Regions from separate parts of the Virgibacillus natechei genome, predicted to be linked through region 2. Evidence: riboswitches for the same ligand, from Rfam matches in the RefSeq annotation. Region 2 holds a riboswitch; each other region holds the start of a gene.
The links. Region 2 has a riboswitch for thiamine pyrophosphate ahead of OLD84_RS03235 (YkoF family thiamine/hydroxymethylpyrimidine-binding protein). Riboswitches for the same ligand answer to the same signal wherever they lie in the genome.
Positions count from the first base shown of each region.

Region 1: it holds a riboswitch for thiamine pyrophosphate, as region 2 does, so the genes downstream of both, thiT (energy-coupled thiamine transporter ThiT) here and OLD84_RS03235 (YkoF family thiamine/hydroxymethylpyrimidine-binding protein) in region 2, are expected to answer to the same signal.
Region 3: it holds a riboswitch for thiamine pyrophosphate, as region 2 does, so the genes downstream of both, tenA (thiaminase II) here and OLD84_RS03235 (YkoF family thiamine/hydroxymethylpyrimidine-binding protein) in region 2, are expected to answer to the same signal.
Region 4: it holds a riboswitch for thiamine pyrophosphate, as region 2 does, so the genes downstream of both, OLD84_RS16885 (ABC transporter substrate-binding protein) here and OLD84_RS03235 (YkoF family thiamine/hydroxymethylpyrimidine-binding protein) in region 2, are expected to answer to the same signal.

Region 1 is NZ_CP110224.1:1,543,558-1,547,923, forward strand. It holds gene OLD84_RS08080 (glycerophosphodiester phosphodiesterase family protein) at 1-145, shown strand, start outside; gene OLD84_RS08085 (glycerophosphodiester phosphodiesterase family protein) at 162-320, shown strand; gene OLD84_RS08090 (M3 family oligoendopeptidase) at 426-2,213, shown strand; TPP riboswitch at 2,297-2,396, shown strand; gene thiT (energy-coupled thiamine transporter ThiT) at 2,492-3,064, shown strand; gene OLD84_RS08100 (hypothetical protein) at 3,230-4,366, shown strand, end outside.
Region 2 is NZ_CP110224.1:560,594-564,959, reverse strand. It holds gene OLD84_RS03255 (YjcZ family sporulation protein) at 111-221, shown strand; gene OLD84_RS03250 (YjcZ family sporulation protein) at 261-413, shown strand; gene OLD84_RS03245 (SHOCT domain-containing protein) at 556-753, opposite strand; gene OLD84_RS03240 (putative RNA methyltransferase) at 1,101-1,991, shown strand; TPP riboswitch at 2,073-2,176, shown strand; gene OLD84_RS03235 (YkoF family thiamine/hydroxymethylpyrimidine-binding protein) at 2,296-2,886, shown strand; gene OLD84_RS03230 (M20 metallopeptidase family protein) at 3,030-4,193, opposite strand; gene OLD84_RS03225 (YfcC family protein) at 4,203-4,366, opposite strand, start outside.
Region 3 is NZ_CP110224.1:1,483,828-1,488,193, forward strand. It holds gene OLD84_RS07790 (UPF0182 family membrane protein) at 1-1,491, shown strand, start outside; gene OLD84_RS07795 (hypothetical protein) at 1,568-1,852, opposite strand; TPP riboswitch at 1,965-2,062, shown strand; gene tenA (thiaminase II) at 2,222-2,902, shown strand; SAM riboswitch class I at 3,165-3,271, shown strand; gene ssuE (NADPH-dependent FMN reductase) at 3,393-3,944, shown strand; gene OLD84_RS07810 (LLM class flavin-dependent oxidoreductase) at 3,973-4,366, shown strand, end outside.
Region 4 is NZ_CP110224.1:3,365,302-3,369,667, forward strand. It holds gene OLD84_RS16875 (hypothetical protein) at 201-806, shown strand; gene OLD84_RS16880 (glycosyltransferase family 4 protein) at 995-2,080, opposite strand; TPP riboswitch at 2,319-2,428, shown strand; gene OLD84_RS16885 (ABC transporter substrate-binding protein) at 2,529-3,530, shown strand; gene OLD84_RS16890 (ABC transporter permease) at 3,583-4,347, shown strand; gene OLD84_RS16895 (ABC transporter ATP-binding protein) at 4,344-4,366, shown strand, end outside.

The DNA of each region.
Region 1 (4,366 bases), 980 kb from region 2:
TATTGATCACGTTATAGAAGTTTCTAACGGAGAGGCGCTAGTCAGTGGAGGACGCCAAGAAATAACCAAGTTCGTTGTGCTTCATAAGTTATTCTTAAATGGGTTATATCGTCAAAAAGTAGATGTGCTTCAAATGCCAACATGAAGAAGGAATTATTAATTTGAAAGATCGTAAATTAATCGAAGGTGCCCAGCGAAGAGAAATAGACGTTCATTATTGGACGATTAACGACCAGGAAACGATGGAAGAATTAATTAAGTTAGGTGTAGATGGTATTATGACAGACCGCCCAGACCTTATGCAGGAATTATTAGAATGAAAACCAGTTATGCTCGAGAAAAAATGTTTTTATGATGTAAATATTCTTATTTTTCGTTATAATAGGAATACAGAGTAATTTGATTAAAAATAAGGGAGCGATTCGATGCAACAACAAACATATAGTCCAACATGGGATTTGGACGTGATTTTTCAGGGTGGAAGCGAATCAGAGGAGTTTCATACATATGTAAAGAACGTACAAATTGAAATGAAAGAGCTTGAAGAAAAGGTGAAGACTTTCACACCATCAGAGATAGGGGGGACTAGCGAAAGTTTAGTTAAGCTTGTGAAGCAGCTTGAAAGCACGATGAAAAAGTTGCGTGAAGCTTCTGCTTTTGTCAGTTGTTTAAGCGCGGAAAATGTAAAGGACGAAAAAGCGAGTTTATTAGTAGGAAAGCGCAGTGAATTACAGGCTGAAATGGGAGCAATACGTACAAATTTTCAACAAAAGTTAGCCTCTATAGACGATGCCACATGGAAAAGGATTTTAAAACAACCAGAATTGACACAATTGGATTTTGTTCTAAATGAAATTAGGGATAAAGCTAAGAAGCAGTTACCAGTAGATCAAGAAGTGTTAATCAATGATTTGGCTGTTGATGGCTATCATGCATGGGGTCAGATGTACAATACAATTGTAGGAAATATGAGTGTTGAGATTGAAGAGGACGGGGAAGTTCATTCTTATTCAGTCGGGCAAGCCTCCAATAAATTAAGCAACCCTGACCGGTCTGTACGTAAGCATGTATTCGAGCAATTGGATAAAGCTTGGACAGGGAAGGCAGACTTATTTGGTCAGACGTTAAATCATTTGGCTGGTTTTCGCTTACAAACCTATAAACATCGCAACTGGGAATCTGTATTAAAAGAACCGTTAGCGATCAACAGAATGAAGAAAGAAACGCTAGATGCAATGTGGACGGCAATTATACATAATAAAACGCATTTCGTTAACTATTTGCAAAAGAAAGCAGATTTATTAGGGGTGGAAAAATTAAGTATCTATGATATTGGAGCACCCTTAACAGATTCAGTGAAAACATCAAGTTATACAGAAGGTGCCGAATTCATTATTGATCATTTTCGTGAATTTAGTCCGAAAATGGCTGACTTCGCAAAAATGGCCTTTGATAATCGCTGGATTGAAGCAGAGGATCGGGCAGGAAAACGACCAGGCGGGTTTTGTACAAGCTTTCCAGACAGTGAGCAAACCCGGATATTTATGACCTACTCAGGTACATCATCCAATATAGCTACACTGGCACATGAACTTGGTCATGCTTACCATCAGCATGTGATGAATGACGTGAATGGATTGAATCAGGGATATGCGATGAATGTTGCTGAAACAGCCTCAACATTTGCAGAAATGATCGTTGCTGACGCCTCTGTGAAAAATGCGCAAAATAAAGAGGAGAAACGAGCACTGCTGGAAGATAAAATTAAACGAAGTGTTGCATTTTTTATGAATATCCATTCCCGGTTTATTTTTGAAAATCGTTTTTATGAAGAAAGAAAGCAGGGGTTGGTTTCTGTTAAACGGTTAAATGAATTGATGGTAGAGGCTCAGAAGGAAGCGTATAATGATTCACTTGAGGAGTATGATCCAAATTTTTGGTCGTCCAAGTTGCATTTTCATATAACAGGCGTACCATTTTATAATTTTCCATATACATTTGGATACTTATTCAGCCTTGGTATCTATGCCCATGCAAAGGAAAAAGGTGGCGACTTTGAGGATGATTATATTGCATTATTGCGTGATACAGGCAGCATGAACGTAGAAGGTCTGGCAGAAAAACATTTGAATGTAGACTTAACAAGTACAGCATTCTGGGAGAGTGCTATCCAGCTCTGTGTAAAGGATGTAGAAGCCTTTATGGAACTATAGAACGCTGCATTAAGGATAATTGTTCATTATTATTGTAATAATTTGATAAGTAAGATACAATACATGTAATAAAAAAGTAAATAAAAGCCTACAGGGGGAGCCATTTGGCTGAGAGTGAACGGTTGTTCTGACCCTTTGAACCTGTTAGTTAGTACTAGCGTAGGGATGGCGGTTTTTTGATGGAATAAAAAAGTAATGTGAGCGGATTCCCCATCAGGAATTACCCCCCCTTGGCATTGCTTTTTTTGTACTACTTTAATAAGGGGGGAGAAGTTTATATGAGTTCTAGAAAAATATTATTTTTAATCGAGGTAGCCATTTTTACAGCATTAGCCCTATTATTGGACATTATTCCATTTCTCTCGTTTAAAATCTGGGCTATGGGTGGTTCGATTTCATTTGCGATGATACCAATATTCATTATCGCGTTCCGTTGGGGCATTAAAGGCGGATTGCTTTCCGGTTTCTTGTGGGGAGTATTGCAGGTTGCTGTCGGAAACGCCTATATTTTACATCCAATTCAAGGCTTGATTGAATATGGGCTTGCCTTTACGGTGTTAGGTTTTGCAGGGGTATTTGCAAAACAAATACAGAAGGGCGTAAAAGAAGGAACAATAAAAACATACCTTTCTTACATTGCTTTAGGAGTGCTTCTAGGGACCAGTCTACGCTTTATTGCACATTATTTTGCGGGTATTGTGTTTTTTGAATCGGCAATTGAAGGGCAACCAGTCTGGATCTACTCGTTAGTCTATAATAGTTCTTATATGGTTCCTTCATTTATAATATGTTCATTAATCGTGTTCTTCTTGTTCCATAAGCAGCCAAAAACGTTACTGAACAGCGCATAAAATAAAATTATTATCTGCTCACATTAAGATAACCTCTTCTTTCTAGAGGTTATTTTTTTATGATAATGCGGGCTCCACATGTTGAAATCCCTCTCTATTTGTAGCGACCTTATTTCATCATGCATAGGCTACAGTACAATTCGCTATGAGGGGGAGGTAATAATGATGGATCTTAGTTTTGCACATTTGTTATATGGCTTATTTACACTTGTTATAATAGCTACCATGATTTTCAGATGGGGTATAGTACTGCCTTCGTTACTAGGCACATTTTTGATAGCTTGGGTATATAACGGGAGTCTAATTGAAGGATTTACAGCCATTTTTAATGCAAACCTTGTAGCTGCTCAAGAGCTTTTTAATATATTTCTAATCATAACTTTTATGTTGGCACTTCTTCATTCCTTGCGTGATCTGGGTGCTGATCGTAAAATGATTCAGCCTATCCAGAAATTGATGATTAACGGTCATGTTTCTTATTTTGTTCTTGTTGGCGTGACCTATGTTATTTCACTTTTTTTCTGGCCGACTCCAGCTGTACCTTTAATTTGTGCTCTACTTGTTCCCGCTGCAGTAAGAGCAGGTTTACCAGTAATGACAGCAGCAGTTGCTATCGCAATTGCTGGTCAGGGAATGGCTCTTTCTTCAGACTATATTGTTCAGGTAGCACCAAGTCTGTCAGCTACGGCTGCAGGTATTGACACTACTTTGGTTGCTGATAGATCATTCGTTTTGTCTTTAATAGCTGGTGGAAGTGCTATTCTTATAGCTTATTTCCTATACCGGAAGTCAATTCGCCCTAAAGATGACGAAGTAAATGAAATTGAAATGCAGAATGTGCAAGCTACTACAGAAGCAACAAATAAAGCAAAAACTACAAATTTGACGATGTGGAGCAAGTTATTTGCTGTATTGGTCCCATTAACGTTATTGGGTGTTGTTATTTACATGGTTTATGAAAAGCTTTTCTCAGGAAGAATGGGTGGACTTGAAGGGGGGGACGGTGCAGCATTTGTTGGAGGAGTTGCGGTTATATTATTATTGTTATCAACGGTAGCATTTGGACGTCAACATGCCCTTGATTATATATCTAACCATATTACTGAAGGTTTTGTATTTGCTTTTAAAGCAATGGGACCTGTTATTCCTATCGCGGGTTTTTTCTTCTTAGGCAGTGCGGATTTCTCCGCAGACATTTTAAGTTTGGACGAAAATCCGCCCGCATTATTGTTTGATCTTGTGGAATCTATTCAAACATACTTGCCTGAAAGTGCCATATTAGCAGCTTTTAGTATATTAATC
Region 2 (4,366 bases):
TATTTTCCATTTTTTAATTCCAAGGCGCCAAATTTGGGATAGTGTCCATATCACTAATTGAATCATCTACATATATTACTAACAAATGAACATATGGAGGTGTTTTATTAATGAGTGGAGCTGTTGCAGGAGCAGGCTATGGTGGAGGCTTCGCCTTTGTCGTAGTATTGTTTATCCTATTAATTATTGTTGGTGCTTCTTTCGGTGGTTACGGATATTAAGAACTGAGTTAAATAAAAAATAATGTTAGGAGTGTTTCTATGTTTGGATATGGCGGCTACGGAGCTGGATATGGTGCTGGTGCCTGCGGGCACGGATATGGCGCACCTGGTGCCGGTGCTGGCGGCGGTGGATTTGCGTTAATCGTCGTACTATTTATTCTCCTCATAATCGTAGGTGCGGCTTGGTTTTAAATTTCACTAAAAACTAACTTGATTCGCAAAATAATAAGCCTAAAAGTTTTCAAGCTGTCGAGTATCTCGGCAGCTTGTTAATTTAGTAGAGATATTTTATCACTATTTCCCGGGAAATGACGAAATATAATTCCGTACATATTTACTTTCCGCGTTTTTTCTTTGCTTCATCATATTCCTCTTGCGTTATCTCCCCTTTTTCGAGTCTTTTTTTCAAAACATGAAGCGAATCTCTTGGAGGAGCTTGAGATTTACCTGCTCTAAAACGAGTTAAAATGACGATCATAATGATTAGAATTATGACGGACAAGATAATACGTATTACAGATTCTGTCAGCATTTTATCACCTCTTTATTACAATTACCTTTTACACTTGTTTTTAATCATACGGTTAGGCATCGTTTAACTGGTAGATCGACTAAACAGGATTTTCGTGAAAAAGAAATCTTTTTTGCGTTTGACGTTTTTCACGGGACGTTTCCTTTCCTCTGCCATTCCATACTAGCATGTCCTGTACGTCTATCCTTACTAAATGAGGTTTTATTTTATGCTTACTTAAGATTGTGCAATTAATTATCTGTTGAATGATCGACGGAATAGGTGGACACTTATGTTATATTTATAAGAAAGATAACGGTGTACATTATTCCCATAGTTAAATAACGCAAATAAATGAGGTGGCTTTTTTGAATAAAATAAATAAACGAGTAAAGAGTGCAATCTATGTACGTCATTTTGAATCCATATTTAAGTGCCCTACCTGTGGTTCATCTATGAAGGTTTCTGAATCAAAAAGTTTAACCTGCTCACGTAATCATACATTTGATTTTACCAAGCAAGGATATCTCAACTTAGCAACAAACCAAATGAAAACAAAATATAGTAGGGAGCTTTTCGAAGCTCGAAGAAAGCTTATGACAGAAGCTGACTTTTTTGACCCTCTAATTCAGTTTATTTCCACTGTGATAAATGAACACAGTGGAAATAAAAAAGATGAAATAGCTGTGCTCGATACCGGTTGCGGAGAAGGCTCACATCTTAGTACCATCTGTGATAGGCTGAGCTCTGATTTTAAAAAGGAAGTCATGGGAGTAGGTATTGATATTTCGAAAGAAGGTATTTTGACAGCTGCCAAGAACTATTCAGATAAAATCTGGTCCGTTGCTGATCTAACAAACACACCGTTTCAAAACGGTACTTTTGATGTTATTCTTAATATCTTATCACCTTCAAATTATGAAGAATTCAATAGACTTTTAAATACGAATGGGTTAGTCGTAAAGGTAGTCCCTCAAAGTGATTACTTAAAAGAATTAAGAGAGGGTCTTTTTGATGATCCAGAAAAACAGCGTTATACGAATGCTGAAACTGTTAAACGTTTTAATGAGAATTTCCATTTTGTAGATCACTCAAGGCTACGCTATACCGTGAATCTAGATAACCCATTTATTCAGGCACTCGTTCAAATGACGCCTTTATCATGGGCAGCTACAAACGAGCAAGTAAATTCATTTTTAGAAAAGGACTCTGCTGAAATAACCGTTGACCTGGATATTCTAATTGGTAAAAAAACATAAAGTTATGAAACAAGTCTAGTGATCATGGCTTTAACAATAAAACCATCTATGTTAAAATAGACATATAAACTAAATAAGCAATAGTGGCACTAGGGGAGCTATATATGGCTGAGAAGAACTGCATGGTTCTGACCCTCTTACCCGAACTGGATAATACCAGCGTGGGGAAGTGTAGTCGAACTTTGGGTATAATTAACTTTATATGACAAACCATACAAACCGACTGCATTCCTCTGAGAGTGCAGTTTTTTTATTTCTGATTTTAACTTGGGGCCACGACCATTGCGAAAAAGGAGCGTTTCATATGACGAATCAATCTTGTAACGATAGTAACATTGCAGGAGTTAGCTTTTCGCTTCACCCAATGAGTGACAATTTTATCCAAATTATCGAAGGTGCCTTAAATGAAGTAGACACATCTAAAGTTTGGATGAATACAGACGACGTAACGACCACTGTACGTGGAAAACTTATTCACGTATTTGACGTGACAAAAGCAATCTTCACACATGCAGCAAAAACAGGAGAGCATATTGCATTCCAAGCCACCTATTCATTAGGATGTCCTGGTGATTCTTCAGGAGATGTTTATATGTCAGAAGATGAAAGTCCTGTTAACCGTGATCAGATAAAAAATACCAAACAACCTGTTGCAGCAAAATTTTCACTTTACCCACTAGGTGGTGGAAATTATATGGACATTATCTATGACCAAATTGAAGCAATGAAAGAGCATGTTACTGTCTCATCAGCACATTACTCTACTCACCTCAATGGAGAAGCCATTTCAATATTTAATGGGTTAGAGCAAGTTTTTCAGACAACTGTTGAAGCAGGTTCCAGTCATACGGTTATGACCGTTTCTATCTCAGCAAACAGCCCTAGCCATAAATAAGAACTAACAAATAAGCCAGTCACGAATCGATAAAACACGAGGAGTGACTGGCTTTAAACTTGGAGTATCTTGTAAAGGAAGGGATGTGGTCATAATACAATACCGCCTTTTCTCTTTGACAAGTAACTATTAGCTATATCTACTTACTCCATCACAATACTTAAAAACATCTTTCCAATATTAATCATTGCTCGTTCATCTACATTAAACCTTGGGTGATGATGCGGATACGTAGCGTCAATCTCCGAGTTTCTGCCACCTACTGTGAAATATACACCTGGTATTTCCTTTTGATAGAATGCGAAATCCTCACTTCCCATCATTGGATCAATGCGATTCAAATTTTCTTCACCAACTAGTACAGCGGCTTTTTCTTGCACATTTTTTGCTGTTACAGGATCGTTCCAAATCGATGGGCAATCTTTTACATACTCGTATTCAACCGTAGCACCAGCCGCTTCACAGGTGGATTTCACAATTTGTTCCATAGCTTTTTCTATAATAGCCCGAGAATCCTCATCAAACGTACGTACTGTCCCTTTAATGACTGCAGTGTCAGGAATAACATTGGTCGCATCACCACTAATAAAAGAACCGACTGTCACAGCGGCAGAACGCTGTGGGCTCACCCTTCGACTAACAATTTGCTGCAGGTTCACAACTAATTGACTGCCTGTTACTAACGGGTCCACCGTCTGATGCGGTTCAGAGCCATGTCCACCCTTTCCATGAATTTTAATAAAGAAGTCATCCTGTGCTGTGGAGTTATACCCTTCTTTCACCTTAACTGTGCCAAATTCTTCTGAAGCCATGACATGCGCACCATAGATAACATCAACACCATCCAGACATCCATCCTCGATCATCAACTTTGCTCCACCAGGTGTTGCTTCTTCGCCAAATTGATGGATGAACACGACTGTCCCTGGAATTTCCGCTTTCACTCCCGTTAAAACTTTTGCTACACCAAGCAGGGTTGCCGTATGCACATCGTGACCACAAGCATGCATAACTCCAGGAATCCGTGACTTATACGCTAGATCATTCTCTTCCTGAATAGGGAGCGCATCAAAGTCTGCACGTAAGGCTATCGTTTTGCCAGGCTTCCCACCTTTTAGCGTTCCGACTACACCTCTTTCACCTACTCCCGTTCTCACTTCTACTCCTAAATTCTTTAAATAAGCAGCAATTTTTTCTGGCGTATTTACTTCCTGATGTGAAAGTTCTGGATACATGTGAAGATCTCTCCGAAATTCCACTAATTCAGGATATATTTCCTGTAATTTACTATATAAATGTTCCAACATATTCTCCTCCTACCAAATGAACATATGAACAACAGTTACAAATATTGCTCCCAACACATACCAAATTACAATTAATGGCCAAACCCATTTCACCCACTTAACCCATGATATTTTAGCAAGGGCTAACGCAGCCATCAGAACACCAGCCGTTGGTGTTAAGATATTGGAAATAC
Region 3 (4,366 bases), 920 kb from region 2:
CCTGAACAAGCACAGACATGGTTGAATCAAACGTTGAGATACACGCATGGATACGGGGTTACAATGAGCCATGTTAATGAGATAACGTCACAAGGTCAACCGGAATATATGCTGCAAAACGTTCCACCAGAAGGGGACCTGGATATAACTCGTCCACAGATTTACTTTGGGGAAGAGGATTATGGAAATGTAATTGTTAATAGTGAAGTCGATGAATTCGATTATCCTTCAGGTGACGAAAACATGACCAGTCGCTACGAAGAAGAAGCGGGAATCCAGCTAAATGGAATGAATAGACTGCTGTTTTCATTGAATGAGGGTTCTTTCCGTATGTTAGTTTCCGATCAGGTGACTGGAGATAGCCAGTTTCTTGCAACAAGGAATATTATGGATCGTGTCAATCGAATTGCACCGTTTTTCGAATATGATCAAGACCCGTATATCTTTGTCAGAGATGACGGAAGTCTTGCCTGGATGCTCGATGCTTATTTAACGGCAGAAAGCTATCCGTATTCGGAGGGTTATGACGGCAATAATAATTACATTAGAAATTCAGTTAAAGTAACGATTGATGCATATACCGGTGAGGTCGATTTCTATATAGCGAATCCGGATGACCCACTATTACAAACATATCACAATATGTTCCCGGAACTTTTTACAGAGGAAATTCCACAGGATGTACAGGCCCACTTCCGTTATCCTGAGAGACTCTTTACCATTCAGGCCTCGATGTACGGGACTTATCATATGTCTGATCTAGAAGTATTCTATAATCGAGAAGATGTCTGGGAGTTCCCGACAGAGCTATACTTTGATGAAGATATTGAGATGGAGCCGTATTATGTTACGATGGAACTGCCTGAGTATGAGGAGGAAGAATTTATTCTGATGATGCCATTCACACCTCGAAACCGTCAGAATATGATTGCCTGGATGGGCGTGCGTAATGACGGGGAACATTATGGTGAAAAGTTTGTATATAATTTCCCTAAACAGAAAAACGTATATGGTCCACAGCAAATTGAAAATCGTATTAATCAAGATAGTAGGATTTCTCAAGAGTTGAACCTCTGGGCACAAGGTGGTTCAGAAGTTATACGTGGAAACTTGCTTGCTCTTCCGATTGAGGACACGGTCATGTATGTAGAGCCAATCTATATTGAGTCTTCCAATGAAACCTCACTGCCTGAAGTGAAACAGGTTGTCCTTGCTTATGAGGATCACATTGTCATGGAAGAAACATTTGATCAGTCTTTAGAACAAATGCTGACACTCATTGATCCTGAAACCGAGGTTGATGAGGATCAAATAGATGAGGAAATCGAAGAATCAGAAGAGCCGACAGGGCCATCTATAGAATTAGAAGAGGAATTAGAAGAGTTTTCAGGTCTGTTTAATGATTATCAAAATGCACTATCTGAAGGAAATTGGAATGAAGCTGCAGAAATTATGACAGAGCTTGAAACCAAAATAAATGAATCAGAATAATTATTTCATAAAGAAGAAGTGCTCCATTAAATTGGAGTACTTCTTTTTTGCTTTTCAGATAGGATAGAAAATAGCCCTACTTTTCAAGTTCTATTTCAATATCAATCTCTTCTCCTATATCTTCCCAGTCCTCATTGGATGCACCACTGAAAATCAAACGAATCGATTCAATATCTTCTGCTTTGGAATTTTCTAGAATATAAAAGGACGATCCAGATTTCGTGACCGGACCGATGAATTCACCATCAATATGCTCGCTAAAGAACATATCAGGTTCTAATTGCTCACCGGTATTCGTAGTCAAAGTAGCTTGTGATGCATAAAATATAGTATCCTCTTCCCTTGTATTTTCAACTTCCATGTCTACTTGGATATATTCCAGTTCCTCTGTGATCTATGAATCTTTGTATGTATATGCTTGCTTTCTTTTATTAAGTGTGCCTATACTAGTATTTAGAAACTGAATATATAAGTAATTCGACTAGGGGAGCATCTAAATGCTGAGAGATTAATTCGACCCTTTGAACCTGATCTAGATAACACTAGCGTAGGGAAGTGGAACTGGCAATTTTTTGGTGAATATTACTGTTGCTAAACCCATTCCTATTATACTAGTGATGGGTTTTTTGTTATATTTGCTCTCTTACTCAAAAGAGGTGAGACCATTCTAAATCGATTCTTTAAAGCAGTCTAATTATAAACACGTTCTCAATAGAAAGGGGAATATATGATGAGCAACTTATTTACGGATCAATTGTGGAAAAGAGTAGAACCAATTTGGAATTCTTACTTGGAACATCCTTTTGTTAAAGGTATTGGTGAAGGATGGTTAGATCACGATAAATTTAAGCATTGGTTGAAACAGGACTATGTCTACTTGATCGAGTACTCCCGTTTATTTGCCTTAGGAAGTGCCAAAGCGGACGATTTAAAAACAATGACAGCATTTGCGAAGCTTCTGTATGGTACGCTGGATATGGAAATGGAATTGCATCGTGAATATGCTAGTAAATTTGGTATTTCAAATGATGAGCTTGAAGCAACTAGGCTGGGATCTACTACAACGGCGTATACCAGTTATATGTTGAATGTATCTCAGCGTGGTGGAGTTGAAAATGTTGTGGCATCCGTACTTGCGTGTGCATGGAGTTATAACTTTATAGGAAAGGAACTTGCAAAATGGCCAGGAGCATTAGATCATGAATTTTTTGGTCGTTGGGTGAAAATGTATTCTTCTGATGAATTCACAAAAATAGCCGAGGATTGTAAGCATCTGATAAATGAAATAACGAAAGGTAAACCGGAACGTGAATTAGCTATGTTAGAAGATATTGTGGTCAAAACAAGTTTATTTGAATATATGTTCTGGGATATGGCAGAAAGTAAAGAGGATTGGCCAATTAATTTATAAGAGGATGTTCAAAAAGTCCGGTAAAAATGACACATCGAATTTCTTCGTTGGCTTGCTTTTCCGTTGTTCACGTATTAATTGCATACGTTCCACTACTCAAAGCTACGCCGCCTTGAACTTCTCGGTCCTTTTTATCCTCCTTTTTGAACACGCATTATAAGTAAAAGTAAATCTAAACGTCTCAAAATATCCTTTCGTAAAAACATAAAACCTACTTGACTTATCGGAATAATTAATATAGAGTGTATATTATAACTTAATAATCTTATCAAGAGAAGCTGAGGGAGATGGCCCTATGACGCTTCAGCAACCTCTGACATTGTCAGGAAGGTGCTAATTCCACCAGGAGAAATCCTTGGGAGATAAGAGCGGATAAATTAACAATCAAAAGCCCTCTTTTCTCAAAAAAAGAAAAGGGGGTTTTTTAAGTTTTCAGCTCATTAAAGACAGGATAATCTTATAGAAAATAAAACAAGAAAGGATGATCACCATGGGTGAAATTGTTGTATTATCGGGAAGTCCTTCAGAATTTTCCCGTTCCGATCATGTGCTTAAATATTTAGGAACCTTACTTAAACAGGAGAATTTTTCAGTGACACATATTTCGATCAAGGATGTGCCACAAGAAGATTTATTTTTAGGAAAGTTTGACAGCCCTGTTATTCAAGATATAGCCACGTCAATCCAAAATGCTAGAGGAGTCATCGTGGGAACGCCAGTATACAAGGGAGCTTATTCAGGCGTCCTTAAAGCATTACTGGATATTCTGCCGGAAGATGTGCTCAAGCACACACCAGTGTTGCCACTAATGACAGGTGGAAGTCCCTCTCATTTACTGGCAATTGAGTATACATTGAAACCAGTATTAGCGACATTAAAGGGGCAGAACTTGAAAGGGCTCTATTTACTTGATAGTCAAATTGATAAATATAAGGAACATCCTATTGTTGATGAGGAAATCTTACAGCGAACGAAAAAGCAACTTTTTTATCTTATCGAATTAGTAAATAATCAAGCTAGTCTTGTTTCGATTTCGAAGTAACAATCGAAAAATTAAAGGAGGCATATAGATGGTAAAAAAGAGAATTTACCTGAATGCATTTGATATGAATACGCCTGGACATCAGTCACCTGGGTTATGGACCCACCCAGATGATGAGTCTTATCGTTATAAGGATAGTGATTACTGGATAGAACTGGCTAAAATTTTAGAAAAAGGTCGGTTTGATGCGATTTTTCTTGCGGATGTGTTGGGAACGTATGATGTGTATAACGGATCAAGGGATGCAGCTGTTAGTCAAGGGGCACAGGCTCCGGTCAATGATCCGTCACTCGTTGTTCCATTAATGGCAGCAGTAACGAAGCACCTTGGCTTTGGTGTGACAGCTTCTGTCACGCATGAGCACCCCTATACATTTGCTCGTCGTATAACGACATTGGATCATTTAACAAAGGGGCGTACCG
Region 4 (4,366 bases), 1.1 Mb from region 2:
AGAGTATTTAGCGACGCTCAGCACCGAGTAGTGCCGTTCATCTGCATTTTACCTAACTTACCAACTATTGGTCGTTTGACGCCAATAAACAGAAAAATTAAAGGCACTTCTCCTACTATATTCTGAGTATCCATGTTAAACTAAAGTGCATGAATTAACGAAAAAGAATAAATAATCTTAATAATCCTAAGGAGAATCTCATGTTAATTTCTACAATGACTTTAGGCTGGATTGGAGTTTTACTATTTTTAACAATTATTTTCACAGTTCAAAAAATGATGAAAAATAATGAATTTGCCTTTATACATATATTAATGGCATTGATGTATGCAATGTGGCTACCTTTACCATTGGCGTTAAATCAATTACTAAATTCGGAGATTCTACAAGTAGGTACTATATTTGGCTTCGTATATTTAATTATGTTAGTGATCACAATGGCGCTCCAAACAGGTCATATTACATATTTAGTAAAACATAATGATGATAAATCAATTACAGATGAACAAGGGAATTATATGATGGCAACATTATCTAATCCGTTTGAATCATTGTTAGGTGTTTTCAAGTGTATTTGGGCAATCTTTTTAGGAATCACTTTCTGGAATAGTGGCGAAATGGTAATGGCAGGTCTTATGTTTTTATTCAGTTTATTACTTTTTTATTATTTAGTGATATTGCTGGATAAAAGCTTAGTAAAACGAATTAAGTTATTTTCAAAGGTAAAACCAAACCCGTATATAATTAATCTTGAAACATTATTTTTCTTCATCATTTTGATGAGTTATATTTCCTTTAATGCTTGAAGGGATATTCTGATGTGAAATGACAGAAAAGTGACAGGCACCCAAAAGGAGCCTGTCACTTTGATTTAGGATTTATAATTGCACATAGGGTCTCATTCATGTGAAGCAGCACTTTCAAAGTTGACATTTCGCATTCGACATATTATGACAAAAACCGGGAAGTGACAGGCACTTATTCACGATCCCATTTATTCACGGTCTCTACTCTTCTTCATTTTCCATAATAGTTTTCGTAACCTATCGACTACTGGTCGTTTGCCGCCCATTACGACACCTGCTAGTTCGGCAAATATATGTAATAACACGAGTACAAAGGCTGTTACGATAAGTGCGGTTGTGATCGTTCCAAAGGAAAATAGAATGGCTAATCCACCGAATAGGGCGCTGAAGGCGTAGATGATCAGGACTGCTTTTCGGTGGCTGTACCCGCCGGCTATCAATTGATAATGGAGGTGCTTGTTATCAGCGATCATGATGCTCTCTTTATTATAAGCTCTTCGTACGATGGCTAACAGTGTGTCAAATATCGGTACCGCTAAAATGACAACTGGTATGATGAAGCCGAATAGTGCGATGTTTTTAAATAGACCAAGCATGGAAACGACTGCAATCATGTAGCCTAAAAAATTGGACCCTGTATCGCCCATATAGATTTTTGCGGGGTAAAAATTGTGGTATAAAAACCCGATATTTGCCCCGATTAAGACGATGCATAAATACGCGACCATCATTTGCGTGTCGATGAGCGCCATAATAAAAATACTGGCTAAAGCAAAGGTGGATACCCCTGTTGCCAAGCCGTCCAATCCATCGATGAGATTGATCGCATTGGTGATCCCAACGACCCATAGTACGGTAATGAGAACACTGAAGAAACCAAGATCAATCATACCGATAAATGGCAAGGTAATGCGTTCAATGATTAACCCCGACGAAATTAGAAAAGATGCAGCAATAAGTTGCCCAGTAAGCTTGACGACAGGCCTGATGCTATAGCGATCATCGAGTGCGCCTGTTACGAGGATAACAATTGCTCCAAGCAAAATTTCCGGTAAATGTTCATGAGCTGGCTGTAAATATAGCGCACCTAAAAAAGCACCAATAAAGATGGCTATTCCACCTAGTCTCGGTGTAACTTCTGTATGTATTTTCCTTCTATTTGGCAGATCAACTGCTCTGAGTTTAATCGCCATTTTTTTTACGGGATAGGTTACAAGTAACGTCGCTACTAATGCAATTAGAAACGCGATAAATAGTTCGACATAATTAAACATAGAGTTCTCCTAAAATTCGTGATGACTATCAGCGATGTTATCGTTTATGATCTTCCTCCGATTATAGCGAATACGTACATACATATGCAAATTTAACTTTATTCGACAACATCAGATCATCCTTGTGCCCATTCTTCGAAAAGCGCTTTACATCTCCGCTTATTCTGTGGCATACTATTTTTTAACGTGTTATAATGTTCGCAGGTTCAAAAGTTTTTTTGATCCGATACAATAATTTTCATTCATGTAGGGGGGCCGGTTTTGCTGGCTGAGACTGTATCCGTAAGATACTGACCCTTGGAACCTGATCTGGTTGGTGCCAGCGGAGGGAACATAGTCATATTTTACACGAGATGATGATGTTTATTCCCATGCGCTAAGGGCTAACCTTTGGCGCATTTTTTATATGGTTGAAAAACAGCGGTTTATTTAATGGGGAGGAAGAAAAATGAAGAAGTTATATTTTACATTCGTAGCACTATTATTGGTTGTTCTCGCGGCTTGTGGGGATGGTGGTGGACAATCTGATGGCGAAGGAAATGACCTAACACCTGTTTCTTTTGCGCTGGACTGGACGCCGAATACAAACCACACTGGGATTTATGTCGCGAAGGAAAAGGGTTATTTTGCAGAACAAGGATTAGATGTTGAAATTATGTTACCTGGTGAAGCTGGAGCAAATCAACTGATTGCATCAGGTGAGGCTGATTTCGGTGTAAGTTATCAAGAACGTATCACACAAGCACGTGCGGAAGGGTTACCACTCGTTTCCATTGCAGCTGTTATTCAACATAATACGGCTGGTTATATGTCACCGGTTGATAAAGATATTACAGAACCTGCTGATTTTGAAGGCCGTATTTACGGTGGTCTTGGCACCCCTCTTGAAGAGGCGAACATGGAGACGATTATGAACCAGGAAAACGCTGCTATTGATCAAGTAGATTTCATCAACATTGGCGATGCGGACTTTTTCACTGCTGTACAACGTGATGTCGATTTCTCCACTGTTTATTATGGCTGGACAGGGATTGAAGCAGAATTAAGAGAAGAAGAAATGAACATGGTCTACCTTCGAGATTTTGCGAACGAGCTCGATTTATATACACCAATTCTAGCAACGAGTGAAGCAATGATCGAAACGGACACGGAAACTGTTGAGGCATTTGTACATGCTGCAACACAAGGCTATGAGGATGCCATTGAAAAGCCAGAGGAATCCGCTGAAATCTTAATCGAACAGGAGTCAGATCTAGATCCGGATTTGGTTTATAGTAGTCAGGAATGGATATCTCCAAGATACCAGGATGACGCGGAAAATTGGGGTGTACAAGAGGCATCGAGGTGGGAAGATTATGCTGATTGGATGTTTGAAAATGGGATAATTGACGAGGAAGTGGAAGCAGGAGATGCATTTACCAATGATTTCTTACCGCATAAAGCAGAATAAGGGGCGTTGTTAACATGGGGATGACGATGGATACATTAACGGGGAAATACCGATGAAAAACATGTTGAAAAGAGGATGGCGGCCGCTGATTGCCATCCTTATCTTTATTGGCTTCTGGCAGCTCGTCACCATTGTTTTTGACATAGAGGACTGGATACTTCCTGCTCCAACCGACATCGTTCTCGAGGGAAGAGATGTTTTACCCGACTTTCTTCCTCATTTCTATGCAACGCTAACGTTATCTGTTTCGGGACTTCTTATTGGAGCGACAATTGGCTTGGTCATAGCCGCCCTTTTACATCTTTTACCACGTGTACGGGAAACGTTTTATCCATTTTTAATTTTATCCCAGAACGTGCCGACTATTGTACTTGCACCATTGCTCGTCATTTGGTTCGGATTTGGCTCCCTACCGAAATTAATCGTTATTACGTTGGCTTGTTTTTTCCCAGTCGCCGTTTCTGCTATAGGCGGATTCCAGCAGACCAACCGGGAATTGCTTCATTATATGAAAATGATGGGTGCGAGCAAATCACAGCTATTCTGGAAATTGGAATTACCACACGCCCTGCCTGCTATTTTTTCTGGTTTAAAAATAGCAGGCACCTACAGCGTGATGGCTGCCGTTATATCGGAATGGCTTGGAGCGCAAGAAGGAATTGGTGTGTTTATGACATTAGCTACTTCCTCTTACCGGACACCTCGTGTGTTTGTAGCGATCATCGTTGTGATGTTGCTCAGTTTAGCTATTTTCGGGCTCATTATTTTACTGGAGAGACTCCTGATACGATGGCAAAAGAAAGGAGAACAACGATGAATCTTTCTATAAGGGATGT